DNA from 2 places in the Paenibacillus sp. JNU01 genome. Region 1 is predicted to be linked to the other one. Evidence: predicted binding sites of a transcription regulator. Region 1 holds the regulator's gene; the other holds the start of a gene.
What was found. Region 1 encodes NrdR, which represses ribonucleotide reductase genes. Its sites were predicted from a motif close to AACACNATATATNGTGTT; they were not measured.
Positions count from the first base shown of each region.

Region 2: NLBNIHML_RS27825 (adenosylcobalamin-dependent ribonucleoside-diphosphate reductase) is a predicted target of NrdR. The motif match lies at 5,152-5,169, and genes of this name have one in related genera.

Region 1 is NZ_CP169723.1:6,165,431-6,172,946, reverse strand. It holds gene NLBNIHML_RS27165 (S-layer homology domain-containing protein) at 1-1,438, shown strand, start outside; tRNA gene NLBNIHML_RS27160 (tRNA-Ala) at 1,670-1,742, opposite strand; gene nrdR (transcriptional regulator NrdR) at 1,928-2,395, opposite strand; gene NLBNIHML_RS27150 (alpha/beta-type small acid-soluble spore protein) at 2,512-2,733, shown strand; gene NLBNIHML_RS27145 (lytic transglycosylase domain-containing protein) at 2,816-3,379, opposite strand; gene coaE (dephospho-CoA kinase) at 3,376-3,972, opposite strand; gene NLBNIHML_RS27135 (manganese efflux pump) at 3,982-4,758, opposite strand; gene mutM (DNA-formamidopyrimidine glycosylase) at 4,891-5,727, opposite strand; gene polA (DNA polymerase I) at 5,845-7,516, opposite strand, start outside.
Region 2 is NZ_CP169723.1:6,308,683-6,316,198, forward strand. It holds gene NLBNIHML_RS27800 (N-acetylmuramoyl-L-alanine amidase family protein) at 1-65, opposite strand, end outside; gene NLBNIHML_RS27805 (YqzE family protein) at 261-479, shown strand; gene NLBNIHML_RS27810 (hypothetical protein) at 635-1,648, opposite strand; gene NLBNIHML_RS27815 (YqhG family protein) at 1,796-2,977, opposite strand; gene NLBNIHML_RS27820 (DEAD/DEAH box helicase) at 2,981-4,744, opposite strand; gene NLBNIHML_RS27825 (adenosylcobalamin-dependent ribonucleoside-diphosphate reductase) at 5,230-7,516, shown strand, end outside.

The DNA of each region.
Region 1 (7,516 bases):
TGATTGGATGTTCGCGCAGAGAAAACCGTCCGTGCCTGGTGCACCGAGTGGCTTCAAAGCGACAGCGGGTGACGGACAGGTCACATTGAGCTGGAATGCTCCTGCTGACGATGGTGGCAGCGCGATATTGGGCTACAAGGTATGGTATGGAAATGTAACACCGGTTGCATTGGAAGCGGCGGAGACCAAATATACCTTCAACAATCTGACAAACGGCCAAGGCTACAACTTCACCATCATCGCGGTGAACGCGAAGGGAGACGGCGCGGAGATCAGTGCTACGGCGACACCGATGAAGACGACGACTCCCACTGTACCTGATTCTGGCGGCAATACGGGCAACACCGGTAATACAAGCAACAGTGGTAATACACACAACACCAACAATACGGGCACCGGGACAGACGCTGGAACGTCGAAGTCGACCTACACAGTGAATACACCGAAGGATAAGCCCGTGATCACTGACAAAAACGGCAACACCACCCTGCCTGGCGGCGGCGAGATTGCGACCAAAGGCGGGACGAAGATTAAAGTACCCGAAGGCACATCGATAGACGCAAACGGTGAGGTAATCATTCCGGCAGACAAAAGCGCCGAAGTGACACTACCCGGCGGCAACAGCAGAGTGACCATTTCGGGTGGCTCGACGATCGCGAGCGATGGTACGGTCACAATAGGCGGCAAAGAAGCGCATGTGAACCTGTCAAACGGCAACCAGGTGCATCTCCACGGTGGATCGAAGATACGGAGCAGCGGAGCGGTTGTGGTAGGACCGGACGGAGCAAGAGTCGGTTTAAACAACGGCATGTCGCTGAACATCCGTGAGGGTACGGAGCTGGTGTTCGATGACGCCACCCCACTGGGCTTCCTCGTGATATCGGGCAACCCTTTCAGGGATGCCAACATGGAAGACTGGTTCTACAACGATATAAATTTCGCCTACACATACGATCTTTTCAACGGCACGACGTCCACAATGTTCTCACCGGGCAGCGCAATGACGCGTGCAATGTTCGTGCAGGTACTGGCCAATCTTGAGAACGTAAACCTCTCCAGCTACACGAGTTCCCGCTTTAATGACGTGACGGACGGACAATGGTACACCGCGGCAGCCGAGTGGGCGGCCGAAAAAGGCATAGTCAACGGTACAAACGCAGACCTGTTTGACCCCAATTCGCCGTTAACGCGTGAGCAGCTGCTGGTGATACTTTACAACTACATGAACTACAAGGGCTATGAGATACCTGAAAGCTACTCTAAACCCTTCACGGATCAGAGTGAGATCAGCTCCTGGGCGTTGGAGGCCGTTCAGACGCTTCAAGGCAACGGCATTATATTAGGCAAACCGGGCAACTTTTTTGTTCCCAAAGCCACCGCCACCCGCGCCGAAGTAGCCACGATCTTTGTAAGGTTCGTTGAATATCTGGCTAAGTGAAAGCGTATACAGAATTAAGGAGACCCCTCCCGGCTGGACAATATCAAGCCGGATGGGTCTCCTGTTTTCAAACTGCACTTTTTTTGACAACTCCCCGGTCAGGACTTTAAACCCTCGATTTTTGGTATTTAGAATATACGTCCCCAATTCCTTCTACTTCATTAATCATGTTCTGATTTATTTCACCACATAAAAAACGCCATCACACTAATGTGATGGCGTTCTTCGTTATGGAGCCTAGGGGGATCGAACCCCTGACCTCATCGCTGCCAGCGATGCGCTCTCCCAGCTGAGCTAAGGCCCCAGGATATGAAATAGATAACTTGTCCAACACTGCTAACGTTCCACAGGCGACTCCTATATCATATAAAATCCAGCTTTCGCTGTCAATCAATTTTTCAAGATCCAAAATGATTGGAGAAGAACAACCGATTTCACTGGTACACATGGACTGGAACTCCAGACTGCTCTTCTCCCTTTCCCACTTCACTAATCCTCCAGATCGTCTTTGGACAACAGGGATTTCAGTTCTTTCATGAACATATTGATATCTTTGAACTGACGATATACCGACGCGAAACGGACATACGCCACTTCATCGACTGGAAACAACTGTTCCATCAATAGCTCACCAATCTGACGACTCTCCACTTCAGCATCAGCTGTATTACGCAGGGATTTCTCGACTTCAGATACCATCATCTCCAACGTCTCAACGGAGACTGGACGTTTCTCACAGGCACGAATAAGCCCGCGAAGAATCTTGTCCCGGCTAAACTCTTCCCGGCTGCCATCTTTCTTGATAACAATCAATGGAGTTTCTTCAATCATCTCAAACGTTGTGAATCTTCGGGCACACTGCTCACACTCCCGGCGACGGCGAATGGATTTCGCTTCGTTGGCCGGACGCGAATCAAGCACTTTGGTACCCATATAACCGCAATAAGGACACTTCAAATCAGATCACTTCCCACGTTTTACTTTTTACCACATATTCCCTGTCTTGATTTTGTAATGAAAAATGCATTGCCGAGACATAATACTTTTACCAACTCACGAGGAGGTGAACAGCAATGGCACAAAGCAACGGTAACTCCAACAACCTGGTGGTAACTAAAGCTTCCGCAGCACTCGAGCAAATGAAATATGAAGTTGCTCAAGAACTCGGAATCAGCATCCCACAAGACGGATACCAAGGTAACATGACTTCTTACGAGAACGGTTCGATCGGTGGATACATCACGAAGCGTCTGGTAACAATTGCAGAACAGCAATTGGCAGGTCAATACCAATAATATCTGCATCGTAATACGCTACACAGAGGAGCATGGAGCGGCCGGTGAACAACCGGCCTGCTCTGTGCTTCTACTTATATACTTAGAACGTATTATAGATCTTTACATACTGATTATAATAATAAATGACCCTTTGTACATAGTGACGCGTCTCACCAAATGGAATATCCTTTACCGTATCGAATGAACCATCCCATACACCATCTCTGAGCCAACTATTCACTTTGCCTGGACCCGCATTATAAGCAGCGATCATAACCGCTTCATTGCCACCAAATTGATCGGACAGATTGCGCAGATACCATGTGCCTAACTGAATATTTCGTTCAGGCTCGTGCTTCAATTCCTCCAGTGAAGTGTCGGGAATTTTGGCTTGTTCCAATATCCAGTTGGCCGTGTCCGGCATCAGCTGCATGAGTCCAATGGCACCTCGTTTGGATTCCTTGCTTGTCTTGAAATTGGTCTCCACTTTGATAATGGAAGCAATCAGAAACGGATCAACCTCATAGCTCTGAGATTGGGCACGAATCTCTTCCTTATAATGAATCGGATAGAACCATGCCATCCAGTTTGTATTCAGAAATAACACCAATACAAAGGACACAAACATCAACAGCAGTACTCGTTTCTTGCGCAATATTCTCATAACAAACCCTTACGCTGTAGATATGAGTCAATTTGCTGCTCCGTCTCAGTCCATAAACCGCTGTTATCGATGACAATGTCAGCCAACTGCTTTTTGCGCTCAATATCCATCTGTACATCCATCCGTGCCTCAGCCTGCGCTGCAGTCATTCCATCCCGACTCATCAAGCGATCTCGTTGAACCGCTCTCGGTACATAGACAACCATGACTTCCTCAAAACCGTCTTCCAGACCCGATTCGTAGAGCAATGGAATATCAGATACCACAAGTTTATCCGGATGTTGCAACGCATATGCAGCAGCCCGTTCACGCATCTCTTTACGGATCGCCGGATGTGTGATAGCCTCCAATGCCTTTCGTTCCTCTGGTTGTTGGAAAACAATACTTCCAAGCTTTTTCCGATCCAGTGTTCCATCTTCGTTCAGTATGGCTTGTCCAAACCGCTTAACAGCGGCGGCCAACACGGGATGCCCGGGCATCATAACTTCCCGGGCAATAACGTCTGCATCGATGAGCAACGCTCCCTTACTGGCGAGATAGGCGGAAACACTGCTTTTGCCTGTCGCGATCCCGCCGGTTAAGCCTATATTCATCGTTTCACCTCATAACAGCTTCATTATTCCCATAATCATTAACAATAGTGCCGGCAATACAGAGAGTCTTCGCATCCAGCGCAGGGCTGAGAATCGTAGTCCAACCTTCATGCCGAGTGACAGAAACGCCCCACTAAACAGGGCAATAATGAGTGCCGTCCAGAGCGTGGGGAATCCCAAAAGAGCCGCTCCCAGGCCTGCTCCAAACGCATCCAGAGACAGGGCAATCCCCAGCCACATCGCTTCCTGAGCAGATATACTTCCCGAGTTATCCATATCCGCCTTGGAAGGGCTGCGAAGGATCTGAATGACGACCCCCAGCTTACGGAGCTCCAGTGTAAATACCATTCGTTCGAGAGAACCACCCGAAGCCGATTGCTCCAGATCCAGTGCAAGCACCTGATTCCTGCCTTTGGAATCCGGCAGCGTCACTTGTACGTTTCCCATCGCATTAACGTTTGTTTCTTCTGTTCCCTCATCCGTTCCGTTGCCTGTTTCCAGCTGTTCTTTTCCTTGCTTTCGAATAAGTTGCAACAGTGACCATGCACCAATACCTATCAATATAACGGCGCCCACAATGGAAGCGATATCCGGTGACACGACATGGGACAACAGCACACCAACTTGCATCGACAAGGCAATAACCAATCCCGAACAGATCGAAATAACAGCGATAGATAACAGGGGAATCTTCGTCCTCCGTAACCCATATGTAATCCCGACTCCAAAACCATCTAAACTAAGCGCCAAAGCAAGCGCCAGCAATGAAATAAAATGATGCAGCACCCCGGACTCCTCCTCTGTGCGGTACTCGTGCCAACTGAAGATGCCAGTATGGGTATACGCCCGCTTATTTCTGCCATATCAGTATATGGAGGGAGGAATCCAAGGGTGCTATGATTTCATCATTTCGTTCATTCAGTTCAAGTTCAGCGGCTGACAGTTCGGACAAAAATGCGTACCACGGCCACCAACCACCGTTTTTTCAATTAACGTACCACATGTTGCACAAGGCTCCGATTTGCGTCCATAGATTTTCAGTTGATGCTGGAACATGCCCATCTCACCCTGTCCGTTCACATAGGATTTGATGGATGAACCCCCTGCATTCACTGCATCTTGCAACGTAGCCACAATCGCTTCATGAAGCACCGTTAACTGCGCCTCGGTCAGAGTTTTGGCGATGGTCTCAGGATGGATGCCGGCGCGAAATAGAGCCTCGTCCACATAAATATTCCCGATACCCACCACATATGCCTGATTTAACAACACAGCTTTAATTTTGGTTGTTCGCTTGCCCACCGCCTCACGGAATGCGGTTACCGTAAAGGCCGGATCAAGCGGCTCCAATCCCAGCTTCAGCAAAGGTTTCGATATCAGTTCCTCACCTGCATTAAACAGATGCATCGTACCGAACTGGCGTACATCCTTATAACGCAATTCCGTACCATCATTAAAATGGAAGATTACATGTGTATGCTTCTCCACATCTTCATGCTGCTCGTACACGCCGTACCTTCCTTCCATCCGCAGATGGGAGACAAGCACCAGCCCGTCCAGCAAAATACGCAAAAACTTGCCGCGTCTCTCCACGCCAATTACGGTATGTCCCGCGAGTTCCATTGCAAATGCATCTATGTCGTCCGGCCGCTGAATAATTCGCGGCAAGCTAACGGTCACATGATCAATCGTTTTGCCCACAATAAGTTGATTCAATGTTCTTCTGACTGTTTCGACTTCCGGTAATTCCGGCATGATGTTCTCACCTCCCCTATATTATAACGGAAGATGGCGCTCAGCGGGACCCTTTTCTTATATCTCTAACATGGAAGGCCCGATTGTAAAATACCGGAAAAACCGCGCGCTGCTTGATTATTTCGCTTCGTACCAGTTATCCCCAAAGCTGACTTCAGCTTTCAGCGGAACTGAAAGTTCCAATGCTTTTTCCATGACCGAAGGCACGAGTTCTTTCATCAGCTCCAATTCATCAGCAGGCACTTCGAACACAAGTTCATCGTGCACCTGAAGCAACATACGGCTCTTCAACTTGCGTTCCCGCAGCGCTTCATCCATCTGTACCATGGCCAGCTTGATGATATCTGCCGCAGTTCCCTGAATAGGTGTGTTCATCGCCGTACGCTCTGCGAAGGAGCGCAGATTGAAGTTGCTGGCATTAATCTCTGGCAGGTAACGACGTCGCTCAAGCAGCGTTTTAACGTAACCATCCTGGCGAGCTTCTTTCACAATGTCATCCATATATCGGCGCACACCCTGGAATACTTCAAAATACTGATCAATAAACTGCGCTGCCTCTTTACGAGTAATGTGCAGATTCTGTGATAAGCCATAATCACTTATTCCATATACGATACCAAAGTTAACTGCCTTGGCGGAACGACGCATATCCCCATCCACATCCTCAGGCTTCACGCCAAATACATCCGAAGCAGTCTTCGTATGAATATCCATATCATTGACAAATGCTTCCTTCAAGCGCTCATCGTCCGAAATATGTGCCAGAACACGCAGTTCAATCTGGGAATAGTCTGCTGCCAAAATGGACCAACCGGGTTCGGAAGGAACAAATACCTTCCGGATTTTGCGACCTTCTTCCATCCGAATCGGAATGTTCTGCAAGTTCGGGAATTGACTGCTAAGTCGTCCCGTTGCAGCAATGGTCTGACGATAATACGTATGCACCTTGCCATCTCGATCGGAGATCTCTTTGAGCAGTCCTTCCACATAAGTAGATTGCAGCTTGGAAAGCTGACGATATTGCAGGATATGCTTAACCACATCATTATAAGGCGCTAATTTCTCCAATACTTCAGCATCTGTGGAGTAGCCTGTTTTTGTTTTCTTCACGACCGGCAAGCCCAGTCTGTCGAACAAAATCTCCCCCAGTTGCTTCGGCGAATTCAGATTGAATTCTGTCCCTGACAACTTGTAAATCTCAGCCATAAGTCTGCTGATATGCTCTTCGAACTCGCTTCCCAGCGCCTGCAAATCGGCTGTATTAGCCTTAATACCCTGCTTCTCCATATCTGCCAGAATACGCGACAACGGCATCTCCAGCTCATGGAAAAGTGAGTTCATCTCATCGCCCTCCAGCGCCTGTTCCTGGAGAGGAATAATCGCTGCCACAGCAGCAGCTTTCCGGCAAAGGAAATCGCCCAGGATCTCTGCTTCCGGCACCTTATACTTGGCCCCTTTGCCCATAACCGTGTCATCCTCCACGAGTGATGGCAGACCATACTTGGTTGTGAGTCCACTAATTGTCTGGTTGGATTCCGTTGGATCAAGCAAATAAGCAGCCAGCTGTACATCGAATGATGCGCCAGCGAATTCAATTCCATGTGCATGTAGAGCCAGGTCTACACGATGAAGATCATACCCGCGCTTTGGTTGTTCTGAATTACCAAGCCATTCCCGCACTGAAGCAGCAGCATCGGAATGAAGCAATTCGGGAGATATGAACGTGTAGGTTCCAGCGGAACCTACAGCAAGTCCAATCAATTTTGCTTGGTGCGGGTTATCCCCATGT
Region 2 (7,516 bases), 140 kb from region 1:
GGAAGCATGGTAAGGCAATAGAAGCTGATTAACAAGGCTACCGAAGCGGTCAGCAGCTTATACATGGGATACACACTCCTTCATGAAATAGGTATCGGATGCAGATTCATGGCTGTTTGGATACCTTTGGCATTAGACTGTGCATTCTGAGGTTTTTCATACCCTTTTCAACAAAAAAAATGTTTAACCAGTACACATCTTGCACACAATAGAACTATCGTAAGCTCCGCGAATGTGCAGGAGCGAAGGAGGCAGATGTTATGGCCAAAAGTGATGAATTGGTAAAATACATTACGCAGCGGGTTGTTCATTATATCGATACGCCGAAGGATGAGCGGAAAGACCGTGCCAAAAGGAAAGAGCCGTGGGCGATGAAATGGTTTGGTATGATTCCCTTCGCTGTATCCCTGTGGGTGGGGAAAAAGGAAAAGGAATTGGATACACCGTCTCATAAACGAAGTTCTTCAGGCAAAGGATAACTGTAGCACACCTATTTCACTCAGTGAGCTTAAAGACACGCCTTGCTGAGAAACCAAAAGACGCAATCCCTTTATTACATGGGAAGGCGTCTTATTTGTTGTAGATATTTAATTGTTCTAACGTTATTTGAATGCTCTGTAGAGTTAGCTGACAGTCAAGGCTTCAAGATGTAAAACTGACCGTCTTGTTGTAATGTGCTCAAAGGCACAAAGCGTTGAATGGATGTTTTTCCACCAAGCGCTACATATAGAATGGACTCTGCTTCATGATCTGTATGCCATAGCTGATACCCGCTGACGGGTAGAGGACCACCGTATACGACGTTGCGATTCTCTGCTGAGAAAACAAATTCTTGATCCTCCCCGTGTTGTATCACCTCTCGTGCCCGATTGGCAGCAATAGGCTTGGATGTCATCCACAACAGATTGTCAGCTGGATTGAAGACGGGGCGCAAATGAATTGGATCGACTGTGCCCGATGGAGCTATGGATAACTTAGTTATGATCTCAGAAACCTGTTTGGAACCAGCCTCCAACACCTTCAGTAACTCGGAGGGTAATACATCACCATTCGTAGCATCAATATAAAGAGCAGGATGGCTGGGGTGTTCCACTTTCCAATAAGCCAGCAGGGGAAGAGCATAACCACGATGAAGCTCTCCTCCGCCAGCAAGTAACGCCTCAAGATTCACATGTTGTCGATTTAAGGCTTGTCCGAGAAGTTCATTGTTATATGGTGACTGCTCTCCTTGACCATATTCACTAAGCATCAGATGTCCCTGTTCTGTGGCGGTAATAATCATATATCCCATTGGTTTCCCATCCAATGCAGCTTGCACCAGCCAGCTATGTGTACCAGGGCCCAGAGGATAGAAGTCCAGGTCGGCGATCTTCCAATCTGCTTCCGCGTTAGCCGTACCAAGTGCAGCAGCTTGTTGCTCTGCAAATCGTTGTACAGCGACGGGAGCTAGCTTGTCATTCTGGGAAGCATGATGTTCGGGACCATATGCTGTAGATGAAGCGAGATATGGTGAAGACGTTTTTTGTTCTTCAGCATTGGCTATCGACCAAAAGGAGAATAGGGCAAGACAACTGAGCAAGCCCAAGGAGATACAGACTGTTTTCCGAGCGTTGTTCCAACACATATGGAAGAATTGTTTCAAATTCACACCTACTTTTCATTTATCCGTTACCTGAGCCGGTCCTAATTTCATTCTAGGGTACGGGCTATGCAAAGGTTGCCGCAACCTGTCGGGCAGCTGATCATGAATAAACACTACTTTTGCCAGCATTTGCAGGAAAAGTAGTGTCTTCGTCTATCTTAAGTGAAACATGCCGCTGCTAATCGCAGTCACTTTCACTTTGGGTTCATATTGCCAGATCATCTCGGTCCGGCGTGTCTCGTATTGCAGTTTCATGGCTTCGCGATCGATAACCGCCTGTTTGGCTTTCTCTTCTTCAGCGTCTGTCTCGGTTTCGATCGGCACAACGGCCTCTGCGGCCAGTTCCATATCTGTTCCAATGGGTTTAGCGTTAGTGATATCCAGAACTTTTTTCAGAGCTACAGGTGACGTGCGGTTAGAATGGACACTCTCCATGCCTGAGGCTGTGTTACTCGGGGGTTCTACTTCAGGTGTATCTTCCCGGAGTACTGCTTCGTAATAGGTATCCAACACGTCCAGCTCCAGATCAAGTCGCTCTTGGGCTTTCTCAGCCCAGCTATAATCGAGTTCCAGCAAGCGGTTCGTCAAATGAGATTCGAGAGCAGCTCCGGCATCGGATAACGATACTTTGGCTGTCTGTACATGCATGTTCTCCGCGAGCCTTGGACTGAGATCACGTCGATTCAGCTTGGTTCCGAACTTCTCTATAATTTCACCCGATCTAAGGGAGATGCCGAGAAAATGCAATTCTTCCCGTTTCAAATCACAGGCGAACTCTACCTTGAAACAGACACCGAGCCAAGGTTCATATACGGCTGGCGCTGTAGCGCGCAATTGCCGTTTGGCAGCCTGTTCGAACAGATTCACGAAGGCACCCCCTTCACGGGCTGCGCCAAAAATCTGTTGGAGCCTGCGACTGCCGTACACCACTTCTTCACGCAATATCCTTCCTGGTCCCAGTAGTGGCATGGATGGAGTAATGCCGAAATAACGGCCCAGAATGGTTTCTTTCGGTGGCTCGCCTTGAGGACTGCCGTTGGTTGCGCCATTCGTTTGAGCAAAGTCAGGTGATGCTTGCGCTGTTTTGGCTTCGGCTGCTTCAATGGCCTGCTGATAACTGTCAGGATCGAATATAAATGTAAAGGACATTGTCTCAGCGGGTGCTCCGGTTCGCTCCACGAACCCCCAATAATAGGGGCGATTGGTCAACGCTTTGTCTGCCTCAGGCGAAAGTTTAACAGTAACATGGGCAGGCGAACGCTCCATAATCTGACAATCGAGTGCTTCCAGATAGGTGAGAACATATGCCTGCACTTCATGGGGAGTCATGGTCATGGGTCAGCTACCTCCTTTGCGAAGATCTAACAGCCCGGAGACGGCAGGGCCTTCATCGGCAACCTCGCGTTGAATGGAGTTCAGTGATTGCCCAAGTGAATCCATTTTACGGCGAATATCTTCATCATTTTGTGATTCCAACATGATTTTGTACAGGCTTTTCTCAATGGACTCCTTCTTCTCCAGCCGTTCCAGAATGACATCCAGCCCGCCAATCACCATCTCAAACATATTGATCTTCTCATGCAGCAGGTTCAGGATATGTTCCTCAATGGTTCCGGACGTGGATAAGTTGAAAATGTTCACATCATTTTGCTGTCCCAGCCGGTGTACCCGACCGATCCGCTGCTCTACCCGCATAGGGTTCCAAGGCAGATCAAAGTTGATCATATGGTGGCAGAATTGCAGATTAATGCCCTCGCCACCCGCTTCGGTTGCAATCATGGCCTGCACACGTCCGCGGAAGAGATCCATCATCCAGTCTTTTTTGCCTCGATTCATACCACCCCGATAGGGTACAGCCGTAAGCCCGTTGTTACGGAAATAGTTTAGCAGATACTCCTGCGTGGCCCGGTATTCGGTGAAGATAATTACTTTTTCATTCATGTTGCGAATTAGCTCCATCGTTTTCTCGGCTTTGGTATTTTCCTTGATCGCTTTAATATGGGCAACGAGTTCCCAAATCTTGTCCCGAAGGGGAGAGTCCAGCGGAAGTTTCTTCGACAGATTAACCAGTGTCACGAATACCGCATCTCGACTACTACACACTTCACGCTGCAATGTAACAAGGGAGAGCATGCTGCTCAGGTTGCCGCCAGCTTCCTGGTATTGATCCTTAACAAAGGACGTCACCCCATCATAGAGCGCTTGTTCTTCGGGCGATAGTTGCAGATTCACGTTGGAGACGTTCCGTTTGGTAAATTGAACGGGGCCTTCGCCGCGGCGGTTACGAATCATCACTTTGGATAACTCGTTCTTAAGCTGTTCCTGATTTTTCGGAACCCGTTTGTCTACGACAAAGTTGGCCGCAAAGTCACCCTGACGCCCCAACTGACCGGGCTTCAGCAGGTTAATCAGATTGAACAGCTCACTCATATCGTTCTGCACAGGTGTAGCTGTGAGCAGCAAACAGTACTTTTTGCGCAATTTCAGCATGAATTGATAGTTGGTTGTTTTCTTGTTTTTGAGCTTATGTGCTTCATCAATAATGATCATGTCGTAATCAGTGTTCAGCAGCATATCTTTATGCGGGTCACGTTTGGCTGTATCCATTGAAGCAACGACTACTTCATTCTGCCAGGAATAGGCCTTTTTCTGGGCAATGGCAGGAATACCGAATTTCGAATTCAACTCCCGTACCCATTGCAGCACAAGAGAAGCCGGTACGAGAATGAGTACCTTGGATACGAGACCCCGAACCATATATTCTTTCAGAATGAGACCGGCTTCAATGGTTTTGCCAAGACCCACCTCATCGGCGAGAATGGCCCGGCCTGACATTTCAAATAATACTCTGCGTGCAGTGTCCATCTGGTGAGGAAGTGGAGTAAGGCCTTGTAAATGCTTCAAACACTGAATTTCGTCAAAATTGGGAATCAGATTGGTCTCTTCGGCTTGAATGCCCAGTTGAAAGAGTCGGTAATCTCCCCAAGGGCCCCCTTTATCCAGTCGTGATTCCAACTGATTGATCCAGCTTCGATCGAATTCCAGTGGAACGGGCAGCTCGGCTATAGGTTGATTCGTGTGGTGCGGGTTTTTCCGGTTCATGATGCTTCCTCCCCTGCCATACGTGATGACGTTTTATTCGTAGGTAATAGTATGGACGAATGAGAGTGAGTTCATAACTATACAAGTTGAACTACATTTTATTTGCACGAACACTACGATGACAGAACAACCTTCCAATCGCTGTTATCCCCAGATTTCTTTGATTCCCTTTTCTGAAGGGGAAATCCGGGGATAGCGTATGCTTTCGATGGAGCTTTCTTTCAGAAAGCTTTTAGGCGAACGCTTCGCTTTTTCAGGTTTTTTCTGTCTCAAAAAATTCACAGGTTTTGTATGCGTGAGTCTGAGGGTGTGTGAAGAAGCTTGTCCGAGCAGGAGAGTCTAAAAAATAAGGTCTGTGATAAAAGTCATATAGAAAATCAATATATGGTGTAATATACTGGTTTTATATCACTATATGTGGTGTTTCATCATAATTTACTTTTATAGTGAAAATGGAGCGTTAATCGGGGAGGTTGAACGTAGCGATGAAATCAAACCAACGATCGTACCAATTAGAAGGACTTAGCGAAAAAATATTTCTGGACCGATACGCCTGGAAGGATGCTGACTCGAATCATGCCAAGGTCGGAGATGTGGTACTGGTATTAACAAAGGATGATCCCAAGTTCCCAACCAAGGAAGTGGGCGAAATTATAGAACGCCAGGGTCAGCTCGTACAAGTGAGAACCCGAAGCGGAGAGATCATCGAGACGAGCGTGGAGAAACTGACGCTCAACATCGAAAAAACACCGGAAGAGATGTGGAGCCGACTTGCCAAAGCCATGGCCTCTGTTGAATCTACAGCAGATCAGCGGGCAACGTGGGAGTCCAAGTTCCGCTCCGTGTTGGAGGATTGGAAGTTAGTACCCGGAGGGCGTATTGCTGCAGGAGCGGGGGCAAGCGATGAGCTCACACTCTTTAATTGTTATGTTATTCCGTCTCCGCAGGACAGTCGGGGTGGCATCATGAAGACCTTGACCGAGATGACGGAGATTATGGCACGTGGGGGAGGTGTGGGCATTAATTTGTCTTCTTTGCGTCCTCGCCGAGCGGTGGTGAAAGGTGTCAATGGATCATCTAGCGGTTCCGTATCGTGGGGCGGATTGTTCAGTTATACGACAGGACTGATTGAACAGGGCGGAAGCCGACGGGGTGCGCTCATGCTGATGATGAATGACTGGCATCCAGATGTGCTTGATTTTATTACCGTGAAACAAACGATGGGGCAGGTGACCAATGCTAATCTGTCTGTATGTGTGAGTAACGCCTTTATGGAGGCTGTCAAGCAGGACGGAGATTGGGATTTGGTTTTCCCCGATACGAACGATCCAGACTACGACACCGAGTGGAACGGGGATATGCAGCAGTGGAAAGCCGCAGGCCATTCGGTGGTACACTATCGTACGCTGAAGGCGCGCGAAATCTGGCATACCATTATTGAATCAGCCTGGAAATCGGCAGAGCCTGGTGTGGTTTTCATGGAGTACTATAACCAGATGTCCAACAGCTGGTACTTTAATCCGATCATCTGTACTAATCCATGCGCGGAACAAGGCCTGCCTGGCTGGGGTGTATGTAATCTGTCAGCGATCAATCTGTCCAAATTCTATGATGAAACGAATCATGATGTGGCATGGGATGAACTGGCGGAAACCACTCGCATCTCGGCTCGATTTTTGGACAATGTCATTGATGCAACACCATATCATTTTGAGGAAAACAGACTGAATCAGCAGCGTGAACGCCGGGTGGGGCTTGGCACGATGGGACTGGCAGAGCTGATGATTAAGCTGCGTATAAGGTACGGCAGTCCTGAATCCCTTGAATTTCTGGATAAACTGTATGGATTCATGGCGAAGGAGGCCTATCTGGCATCGGCAGAGATTGTAGCAGAGAAGGGAGCTTTCCCGGCTTTCGAAGCTGAACCGTATTTACAGAGTGGATTCATGAAAAATATGGTTGCGAGGTACCCTGAAGTGGGAGAGGCCATTCGCAAACAGGGCATTCGAAATGTCACGCTGATCACCCAGGCGCCAACGGGAAGTACAGGTACGATGGTAGGCACATCAACAGGGATTGAGCCGTATTTCGCCTTCAAGTATTTCCGTCAAAGCCGTCTGGGTTATGATGAACAGTTCGTACCGATTGCGCAAGAGTGGCTGGATGAACATCCGGGTGAAGCTTTACCAGACTATTATGTGACGGCGATGGATCTGTCGGCTGAGAATCACATCCGGGTGCAGGCTGCGATTCAGCAATGGGTGGATAGTTCCATCTCGAAGACGGCCAACTGTCCGGCTGATTTTACGGTGGAGGATACGGCTGAACTGTATGAACTGGCCTTCGACCTTGGCTGTAAGGGAGTAACGATATATCGAGACGGCAGTAGGGATGTGCAGGTGTTGTCCACTTCGAAGAAGGAAGAGACCCAGGAGACCGAAGATCAGAACACGGCGGAAGCAAAAGAGAAGACGGACGTATCTACAATAGATAACCCGAATAATGTAGGAGGGCAGGCAGGTGTTGAGCCGGTCAGTAGTAAGGTTGATGATGAAATCCATTCTTCCGATCAAACCTCTTCCTCTGCCACAGTGCTGGATAAACAATATAGAAGCCGCCCTCAGGTACTTCGCGGTGCAACATACAAAATTAATACGCCATTCGGAATGGCTTACATTACAATTAATGATCTGGAGGGAACGCCGGGTGAAATCTTCCTGAACGTGGGCAAAGCGGGATCGGACGTGTTCGCCATGGCTGAGGCCCTCGGTC